Regions from separate parts of the Butyrivibrio sp. AD3002 genome, predicted to be linked through region 1. Evidence: predicted binding sites of a transcription regulator. Region 1 holds the regulator's gene; each other region holds the start of a gene.
The links. The regulator Rex, encoded in region 1, represses fermentation and respiration genes when NADH is low (regulators of the CRP and FNR family bind a similar motif). The targets are predictions, from matches to a motif close to ATTGTTAANTANTTAACAAT.
Positions count from the first base shown of each region.

Region 2: a site for Rex is predicted at 1,237-1,256, ahead of pckA (phosphoenolpyruvate carboxykinase (ATP)). Genes of this name have one in related genera too.
Region 3: a site for Rex is predicted at 1,914-1,933, ahead of G596_RS0119455 (iron-sulfur cluster assembly scaffold protein). Genes of this name have one in related genera too.

Region 1 covers NZ_ATVV01000001.1:101,843-105,127, forward strand. Annotated here, with positions in the region: gene G596_RS0100410 (ABC-F family ATP-binding cassette domain-containing protein) at 1-440, shown strand, start outside; gene G596_RS0100415 (hypothetical protein) at 510-845, opposite strand; gene G596_RS20360 (redox-sensing transcriptional repressor Rex) at 1,148-1,798, shown strand; gene G596_RS20365 (hypothetical protein) at 1,831-2,514, shown strand; gene G596_RS0100430 (bifunctional ADP-dependent NAD(P)H-hydrate dehydratase/NAD(P)H-hydrate epimerase) at 2,492-3,285, shown strand, end outside.
Region 2 covers NZ_ATVV01000006.1:1,525-4,809, reverse strand. Annotated here, with positions in the region: gene G596_RS21180 (aminotransferase class I/II-fold pyridoxal phosphate-dependent enzyme) at 1-1,115, opposite strand, end outside; gene pckA (phosphoenolpyruvate carboxykinase (ATP)) at 1,360-2,973, shown strand; gene G596_RS21175 (HD domain-containing protein) at 3,077-3,285, opposite strand, start outside.
Region 3 covers NZ_ATVV01000048.1:5,148-8,432, forward strand. Annotated here, with positions in the region: gene G596_RS0119450 (GGGtGRT protein) at 147-1,166, opposite strand; gene G596_RS0119455 (iron-sulfur cluster assembly scaffold protein) at 1,189-1,881, opposite strand; gene G596_RS0119460 (hypothetical protein) at 2,022-2,462, opposite strand; gene G596_RS0119465 (histidine phosphatase family protein) at 2,693-3,285, shown strand, end outside.

The sequences.
Region 1 (3,285 bases):
TGGTTAATTATATTGGTAACTACGATTACTATATGGAGCATTGTGAGGAACAGACAGCTCGTGCTATTGCTGAAAAAGGAGATAATTCCTCTTTTGGCAGAGGAATCGAGATGGATTCTGCTGATGCTGTTTCAGGTTCGGGTTTTGGCAAGCTTGCTTCAAAAGGAAGTACTTCCGATGCTGATTCCGGTTCAGGTGCAGCAGACTGGAAAGCACAAAAAGAAGAAGCAGCAAGAAAGCGTAAACAGGAAGCTGCTCTGAAAAAATGTGAAGATGAGATAGCTAAGTTGGAAGAGAGGAATGAGAAAATAAATGAAGAACTCTCAGATCCTGATGTAGCGACCGATCTTGCTAAGGTTCGAAAGCTATCCGATGAACTTTCATCAAACGAAGAACGCCTTTCGGAACTCTATGATGAATGGGAAACCTTATCTGAGTAATCAAAAAAGAAGCTCTTTCAAGGACTAACTTGGAAGAGCTTCTTTTTTTCCTTTTCTCATTTAAAACCCTTATGCAAAAGCATCAAAGGAACTACCGGGTTGACTGTAGGAATAACCTGACATATCACGTCCGTAACCTACCGTTGTGTTACCGAATTTTGAAGCAATCTGATTATATTGCTGGCTTACTTTCAGAGCTTCATCCTTGCCATCGGTACTGGCAACTTCACCGACTTTTACTTCCTGAGCATTAGGATAAACGACAGGAGCAACAGTGGCGATATCACCAACAGCCTTATGCTTGTCATACACATCCGATACAGGAGCCTGATTGGATACTGTATAATTCATAGGCCTTGCCTGGTACATATTGTAAGCACCTAATCCATCAATTGACATTCCCATATTTTTATCTCCAACTTCTAAAAAACTACATAAGAAGATATGGTTATTATAATTTCCAATTCGAAACAATTCATAAACTGGGTATTAAAGAAAAGATAAAAATGCATATTTCTGAAAACTAATTTCATCAGATATTATCTACGTTGAAACATTTTTTCAAATTTGTATTAATGACAAATAAAATTATTGTAAAGTCAATTTATAAGATTGACGAAAATTTAACAGATAGTATAATTAAAATTAGCCGAATTTTACAGAGTAATAAATAACATAATTTTTTCGGTGTCAGTCATGGAGGATGTATGGCGAGAAAAGAAATATCTCAGGCTGTTATCAGCCGATTGCCCCGCTATTTCAGATACTTAGGTGAACTGAAAAGTCAGGGAATAGATAGAGTTTCATCTCAGGAACTCAGCGATATTATGAAGGTTACTGCTTCACAGATCAGGCAGGATTTTAATAATTTCGGAGGCTTCGGACAACAAGGCTACGGCTATAATGTTGAGTACTTATATGAGGAAATAGGTAAGATACTCGGCCTTGACAGGGAGCATACACTTATCATTATTGGGGCAGGTCATCTTGGACAGGCTCTTTCCGGTTATAACAATTTCTTCAACAGAGGATTTATATTTAAAGGAGCTTTTGATTTAAATCCTAAGCTTCATGGTAAGAAAATACGTGATATTGAGATCAGACCTGTCGAAGAGATTGAACAGTTTGTAAAAGAAAATAAGATAGAGATTGCGGTCCTTGCAATACCTAAGGATCAGGCTGTTCCTATGGCGGATAAACTTGTAAAATGCGGCATAAAGGCTATATGGAATTTCGCACATGTTGATCTTGATCTTCCTGAGAATGTTCAGGTCGAAAATGTTCATCTGTCAGATTCGCTTATGAAACTTTCATATAGCATTGATAGATATGAAAATAATCACAACTCCAGGAAATAACAAGTGATTTAAACCGCTTGGAGGATGCCGATATGGCTAATAACGACTATTCTGATGCTCTTGTCGGAAAGGATATTCCGATTCTTTCCAAGGATGAAAAATGGCAACAGCTTTTCCTTCTTAGTCCCAAAACTCCCAAAATAAAGGAGCTTGAGGCTGAGCTTAATAAGCTTGTGAACATACAGGAAAAGACAAGGGAAAAAATTAAGGACATAAAGAGGCTTAAGAAAAAGCTTCTCGGTGAGATTGTTGTCCTAAGAGATGATGCGGGAAAGAATCCAAAGAGGCGGAAGAAGATTGAGGCCGAAATTGATGATCATACACGCCTTATCAAGGAGTGCAATGATAAGATAGAGGAGTGCGAGGACGATATGCTCGGACTTCCCAGAGAGATTTATCAGATCGATTATCAGCTCATGATCGAGACGATGAATATCTTTTATAAAAGAATGCATGATAATACCCTCGAAATCGATGCTGTTGATGAGTGGATATCAAAAGTAAGGGTACAGCTGAAAAAGAATATTATCCGAATGCAGGAAAAAGAGCTCGAAAACTTTAATGTATATTCCTATATGCACAACATTTTCGGACCTGAAGTTATTGATCTCTTTGATCTAAAGTACGATCCTGAAAAACGACACCCTGTAATCAGACCCGGAATGACTGAACGCGATGGGATAATAGTAGAAGATGAAAAATTTACCGATAATTGATAAAAATTCAAATTATGTTGTAAGCGCTGCCGAGATGAAGCGATGTGATGCGGCTACAATCTCCGAGTTCGGAGTGCCGCAGGATGTTCTTATGGAAAGGGCGGCGCTTTCTATATGCAAATATGTAAAAAAAGCTCTTCCGGAGGGCGGTAAGGTTCTGATTCTTGCGGGAAGTGGGAATAACGGCGGTGATGGAATTGCAGCGGCCAGACTTCTTTTTCAGGATAAAATACCTGTCACGCTTGTTCTTGTTAATCACAGTCTAAGTGATAAGGCTTCAAATACAAAAAGGACTTCCGCATGTAGCTCACAGCTGAAAATAGCATTGTCCTATGGCCTTAATGTCGTGGATTTTGATCAGTCCAAACTTGGCTCTCAAATAAAAAAATGTGACGTAATAATTGATGCCATGCTGGGGATAGGCTGCTCAAGGGACCTTACGGGGGATTATTCAGCCGCGGTATGGGAAATCAATTATTCAAGAGAAGATTATGATGGGAAATTCCCACATGTTATAGCAGCTGACATACCAACAGGTATTAATTCGGATACGGGGCAGGTACATGGCTATGCAATAAGGGCAGATGAGACAGTGACCTTTGGCTTTTTGAAAATGGGGCTTGTTTTTTATCCTGGAGCTGCTCATGCAGGTGAGATACATATAGTGAATGTGGGTATCACTGAGGATGGCTTTTTGAAGGATTATCCCAAATTTAAGTATGTTGACATCCCTGATAAAAAGGAAATCCCGGTTAAGCTGCTGCCACCAAG
Region 2 (3,285 bases), on a different contig from region 1:
TTACTTTTTTCATTCTCTATCCTGGTGTCCAGTTCTTTTACCGCTTCTATAAGCCTTGAAATTCCATCTTCGGTATCATATCCCGTTATTATAGCTAGTGCATAAGTATCACCGGCCATCTCCGGCTGCAATTTATATTCTAATCGAAGTATATCATATATCCATTGTCCCGTAATAGCGCAGTCAGCAGAGCATATGAGTACCTTCCCTGGATCCTGTCGTTTTGAAAAATGAGGAATCCTTATCCATGTCAGATCTGCTGTTTCCTCCTCAATCCTTTTTCTGAAATATATCAGCCTTTCAAGCACTTCCTTACCATTGTCATTAATGTCATTTATACAGGAATCTATCGATGCCATCAGCACATATGAAGGACTGCTCGTCTGATATATTCTTAAAAATCTTCTAAGTTTTTCACGGTCTACTCTGTCACCCTTCACATGAATAAGTGCTGTCTGAGTCATTGCCGCCAATGTCTTGTGAAGGCTATGTATCACTATATCCGCGCCTTCGGTCACGGAGCTTTCTGGCAGCTTTTTATAAAGTCCGAAATGCGCCCCATGAGCTTCATCAACCACCAGGATTGCCCCATTTTTATGTGTAATCTGTGCTATTTTCTTTACATCAGACACCATGCCTTCATAGGTTGGCGAAGTTATAAAAACAGCCTTTATTCCAGGGTTTTTATCAAAAGCATCTTCGATATCCTTCGGGTTAACCAGACCTTCCGGATCCGGTAGGATATATGTGACATCCAGTTCACGAAGGTAGACTGCATGATAAAAGGATTTATGGGCATTCCTTCCTGCTATGATTTTCTCACCCCTGCCTGCAACCGCAGAAATCGCCGCCAATACTCCGCTTGAACTTCCGTTTACAAGAAAATGCGTTTCATCTGCTCCGTATAGAGCGTTAGCACGCTCCTCCGCCCTTAGAATAATTCCGTCTGCATCATGGAGATTGTCGTAGTCATCAATCTCGGTAATATCAATATCCATATATCTTGCCATCTCGCCTGCGCCCGGGTTTCTTTTATGTCCCGGCATGTGAAATGGGTACAAATCACTGTTTTTTAAATTTTCAAGGCAATCTCTTAGACTCTCTTCTTTTTTCATATACACTTCCATCTTCTGTTTAGAAATTCAATGTCTTTGAGAGGTATTTCTCTTACAAATATGATACTTTATCTGTTTTATGTATTCAAACCCGCCTTTTTCTTAGATAATTTCTGAACGTTTTGTTAAATTTATAGCAATTTTATATTATTTTTACCTAAATGTATTGTATAATAAGTTTTGGAGCGTTTATCTGTTCTTTACAAACAGATATCACAATAGAAAAAGAAAAGGAGTTAAAGAAATGGCAGAAATCAATTTAACAAAGTATGGCATTACAGGCACAACTGAGATCGTGCACAACCCTTCTTACGAAACACTTTACGAAGAAGAGAAGAAGGCCGGTCTTGAGGGATTCGAAGTAGGTCAGGATACTGAACTCGGTGCTGTTAATGTTATGACAGGTATCTACACAGGACGTTCTCCTAAAGATAAGTACATCGTTATGGATTCCAACTCAAAGGATACCGTTTGGTGGACATCTGACGAGTATAAGAACGACAACCATCCCATGAGCGAAGAAGTATGGGCTACAGTTAAGGATATCGCTAAGAAAGAGCTTTGCGACAAGAGACTTTTCGTTGTTGATGCATTCTGCGGTGCTAACAAGGATTCCCGTATGGCAGTTCGTTTCATCGTTGAGGTTGCTTGGCAGGCTCACTTCATTAAGAATATGTTCATCGTTCCTACAGATGAAGAGCTTGCTTCTTTCGAGCCTGATTTCGTTGTTTACAACGCATCAAAAGCTAAGGTTGACAACTACAAAGAACTCGGCCTTAACTCCGAGACTTGCGTAGCATTCAATATCACAAGCCGTGAGCAGGTTATCATCAACACATGGTACGGCGGAGAAATGAAGAAGGGTATGTTCTCAATGATGAACTACTACCTTCCTCTTAAGGGCATTGCTTCCATGCACTGCTCAGCTAATACTGATATGGAAGGTAAGAACACTGCTATCTTCTTCGGTCTTTCAGGAACAGGTAAGACAACTCTTTCAACAGATCCTAAGAGACTTCTTATCGGTGATGATGAGCACGGCTGGGACGACAACGGAGTATTCAACTTCGAGGGCGGCTGCTATGCTAAGGTTATCGGTCTTGATAAGGACGCTGAGCCCGACATCTACAACGCAATCAAGAGAGATGCTCTTCTTGAGAACGTAACAGTTGATGCAAATGGTAAGATCGACTTTGATGATAAGAGCGTTACAGAGAACACTCGTGTATCTTATCCTATCAGCCACATCAGCAACATCGCTTCAAAAGTTAACAAGATTTCTGCTGGTCCTGATGCTCAGAACGTTATCTTCCTTTCAGCTGATGCATTTGGAGTACTTCCTCCTGTATCAATCCTTACACCTGAGCAGACTCAGTACTACTTCCTGTCAGGCTTCACAGCTAAGCTTGCTGGTACAGAGCGTGGCATCACAGAGCCCACTCCTACATTCTCAGCTTGCTTCGGTCAGGCATTCCTTGAGCTTCATCCTACAAAGTATGGTGAAGAGCTCGTTAAAAAGATGCAGAAGTCTGGTGCTAAGGCCTACCTTGTTAACACAGGTTGGAACGGCACAGGCAAGCGTATCTCCATTAAGGATACTCGTGGAATCATCGATGCAATCCTTAACGGCGATGTAAACAAGGCTGAGACAAAGAAGATCCCGATCTTCGATTTCGAAGTTCCTACATCACTTCCGGGTGTTGATCCTGCAATTCTTGATCCTCGTGATACATATGCAGATGCTTCTGAATGGGAAGCAAAGGCAAAGGATCTTGCAGAGAGATTCACAAAGAACTTCAAGAAGTATGAAGGCAATGATGCAGGTAAAGCTCTTGTAGCAGCTGGTCCTAAGATTTGATCTTAATCTCAAAATAAAATAATTAAAGCGTCGGCTTGAATGTCGGCGCTTTTTATTTGCTTATTATTGTAAACGATATAATCATTAAAGTTATGAATATGATTTATAGTCTCTCTATATCCTGAGCCGGTAAATCAATGTGTCTGGCTCTTATCTTTGCTTTATGAAGTCCAAAGGTCTCCATAGCTGAACAATACTTATCAGCCATCGTAACAATCCAAGCTTCCCTACACATAGGCGGTATTACCGTTAATGGCCACATATGCTTCTTTATGATGTCCTTTTCACGTTCAGATAATACGAAGTCCCTAC
Region 3 (3,285 bases), on a different contig from region 1:
CACAATACTATTGTATAGGAGCAGCAGTGAAGTATGAATTATCTAAAACTTAAATTTCTGTAAAAGATTATAAAAAAGAAGCTGTGAAAAGGAATGCCTTCACACAGCCTCTATTCTTGTTTTAATTATTCTAGAATACCTGGATCTTAGAATTTTCCAGCCTTTGCAGCTTCCTCGATGGAAACGGCTGTAGAAACAGTCATACCAACCATCGGGTTGTTACCAGCGCCGATAAGACCCATCATCTCAACGTGTGCGGGAACGGAAGAAGAACCTGCAAACTGAGCGTCAGAGTGCATACGACCCATAGTATCTGTCATACCGTAGGAAGCAGGACCTGCTGCCATGTTATCGGGATGAAGTGTACGTCCGGTACCACCACCTGAAGCAACTGAGAAGTACTTCTTACCAGCCTCAGTACGCTCCTTCTTGTAAGTACCTGCAACGGGATGCTGGAATCTTGTAGGATTGGTTGAGTTACCTGTGATAGATACGTCAACGTTCTCCTTCCACATGATAGCAACACCTTCCTGTACATCGTTAGCGCCGTAGCAGTTAACCTTTGCACGAGGTGAATTTGCATCCTTTGAATAGCACTTTCTGAAGACTTCCTCTACCTCACCTGTGAAGTAGTTGTACTTTGTCTCTACATATGTAAAGCCGTTGATACGGGAAATGATCTGTGCAGCGTCTTTTCCAAGACCGTTAAGGATAACGCGAAGAGGCTTTGTACGAACCTTGTTAGCCTTCTCTGCGATACCGATAGCACCCTCAGCAGCTGCGAATGACTCGTGACCTGCAAGGAATGCGAAGCACTCTGTATCCTCTTCAAGAAGCATCTTACCAAGGTTACCGTGGCCAAGACCAACCTTACGACGATCAGCAACAGAGCCGGGGATGCAGAAAGCCTGAAGGCCGATACCGATTGCTGCAGCAGCATCAGCAGCCTTGCGGCAGTTCTTCTTGATTGCGATAGCAGCACCTACTGTGTAAGCCCACTTAGCGTTCTCAAAGCAGATCGGCTGAATGCCTTCGATGAGGCTGTAAACATCAATGCCTGCTGCCATTGTAATATCTTTACATTCTTCAATAGAAGAGATGCCATACTCCTTAAGGCAAGCCAGGATCTGGGGCTCTCTTCTTTCATATGATTCAAATAAAGCCATTATTTTTTCCTCCTTACCTTTATCACTGTTTTCTGGGATCGATGAATCTTGCAGCGTCTGCTACACGACCATACTGACCCTTAGCCTTCTCAATAGCTGTGTTTGCATCGTCACCAGCCTTGATGAAGTCCATCATCTTTCCAAAGTTAACATACTTGTAACCAATGATCTCGTCGTTCTCATCAAGAGCAAGGTCTGTGATGTAACCATCTGTAAGCTCAAGATAACGAGGTCCCTTGTCAAGTGTACCATATGTAGTACCTACCATTGAACGTGATCCCTTACCAAGATCCTCAAGGCCGGCACCAATCTGAAGTCCATCCTCTGAGAATGCAGACTGTGTTCTACCATAAACAATCTGAAGGAACAGCTCTCTCATAGCTGTGTTGATAGCGTCACATACAAGGTCTGTATTGAGCGCTTCAAGAACTGTAAGACCGGGAAGAATTTCAGCTGCCATAGCTGCTGAGTGAGTCATACCGGAACATCCGATAGTCTCTACAAGTGCCTCCTGGATGACACCTTCCTTAACATTAAGGGAAAGCTTACAGCCACCCTGCTGAGGAGCACACCAGCCAATACCATGTGTATAACCGGAAATGTCCTTAATCTCTTTGGACTGAACCCATTTTGCTTCTTCAGGAATGGGAGCAGCACCATGATGTACCCCTTGTGTTACGGGACACATATTTTTTACCTCTGTTGAGTAAATCATAAGTACCTCCTTATTGTTAGTGTTTACTATAGTATGATAAATTTTTATCGTTTACTACGCACTACATTTGGATTCTACTAAAAAATGCAGATTATATCAAGGTTTTATGAGTGTTTATGTTATTAAATAATAATAAACACTTATTGATACCTATCGTAAACGACTTTACCGTCCTTAAACTCCCAAATTCTTGTTCCGTTGGCATAAACAATGTATGTGCAGCTTGATTTCTTGATGCCGACTTTCTTAGCCTTTTTCTTGAATGTCTTTGAAACCTTCTTTACTGAATCTCTGGCCTGTCCTATTTCCTTAGGCTGCATTTTTGCTGAAATATCAAACATCCATGCATCCAAGGGCATATCCAGCTTAATTGTGAAGTTGTATTTGCTGCCCTCTTTTTTATATGTAACCTTGAGGTTACCGGTTATACCCTTGCACTTGTTTCCACCCTTGTTGATCTCTTTGCAAAGCTTCTTCGCAGCCTTGTCCTTGTTTGCTGCGCTTGCTGTCATTCCTACTGCGCCAAATACCATCATGAACGCAAGCATAAGTGACAAAACTTTTACTACTACTTTTTTCATACTCTTTCTCTCCTTTTTTGTATAGTTCCCCTCATGTGTTTTGTCCGGGCAGATTGCCCACTTGTCTATGATAGCAGAAAATAGTTGGGCTGTGGGATTTTTATTGAAACTATTCTTGCCTATAGATGAAATCATCCGTAAAATACGGTAGAAGGAAACAATTAAACGAGTAAAGCGAAAGTAAAGAAAATTCATAAGAATTCATATGACTATAACAAAGGAAACGAGAAATGAAAATATTTATTTTAAGACACGGAACAACTGCATGGAATAATAAGAGGCTCATTCAGGGGCAGACTGATATCCCGTTGGATGAGCTCGGAAAGCTTATGGCGAAAGAGACAGGAAAAGGCTTAAAAGCAGCCGGAATCTCTTTTGATAAGGTATATTCAAGTCCTCTTTCCAGATCATATGAGACGGCGGAAATTGTTCTCGAGGAACTATATTCAGGAAAGAATAATAATCCATTCAAGATTACTACTGATGGTCGCCTAAAGGAGCTTCATTTTGGTTTCATGGATGGCGGAAGTGTTTTTGAGATGACAGAGGATGAACACTGTCCCTTCAGATATTTCAAGACAGCGCCGGATTTGTATGAGAAGGAACTTCTCGCACTAAGGAACAGTGAGCCATCAAGCTCTGAGGACTTGCCAGATCAGGAGAATGTTCCTGCCACCAAGACCTTATCTGATGGTGATAGCAAATCCCCTACCCCTGAACTGCTTAGTGAGCTCTGCCTTCGTGCGAAGGATTTCATGATAAATGTTATAGAGCCGCTTGCAAGCTCCGGCACAGATGATAGCAGCGATTCGGCTTTCGAAAG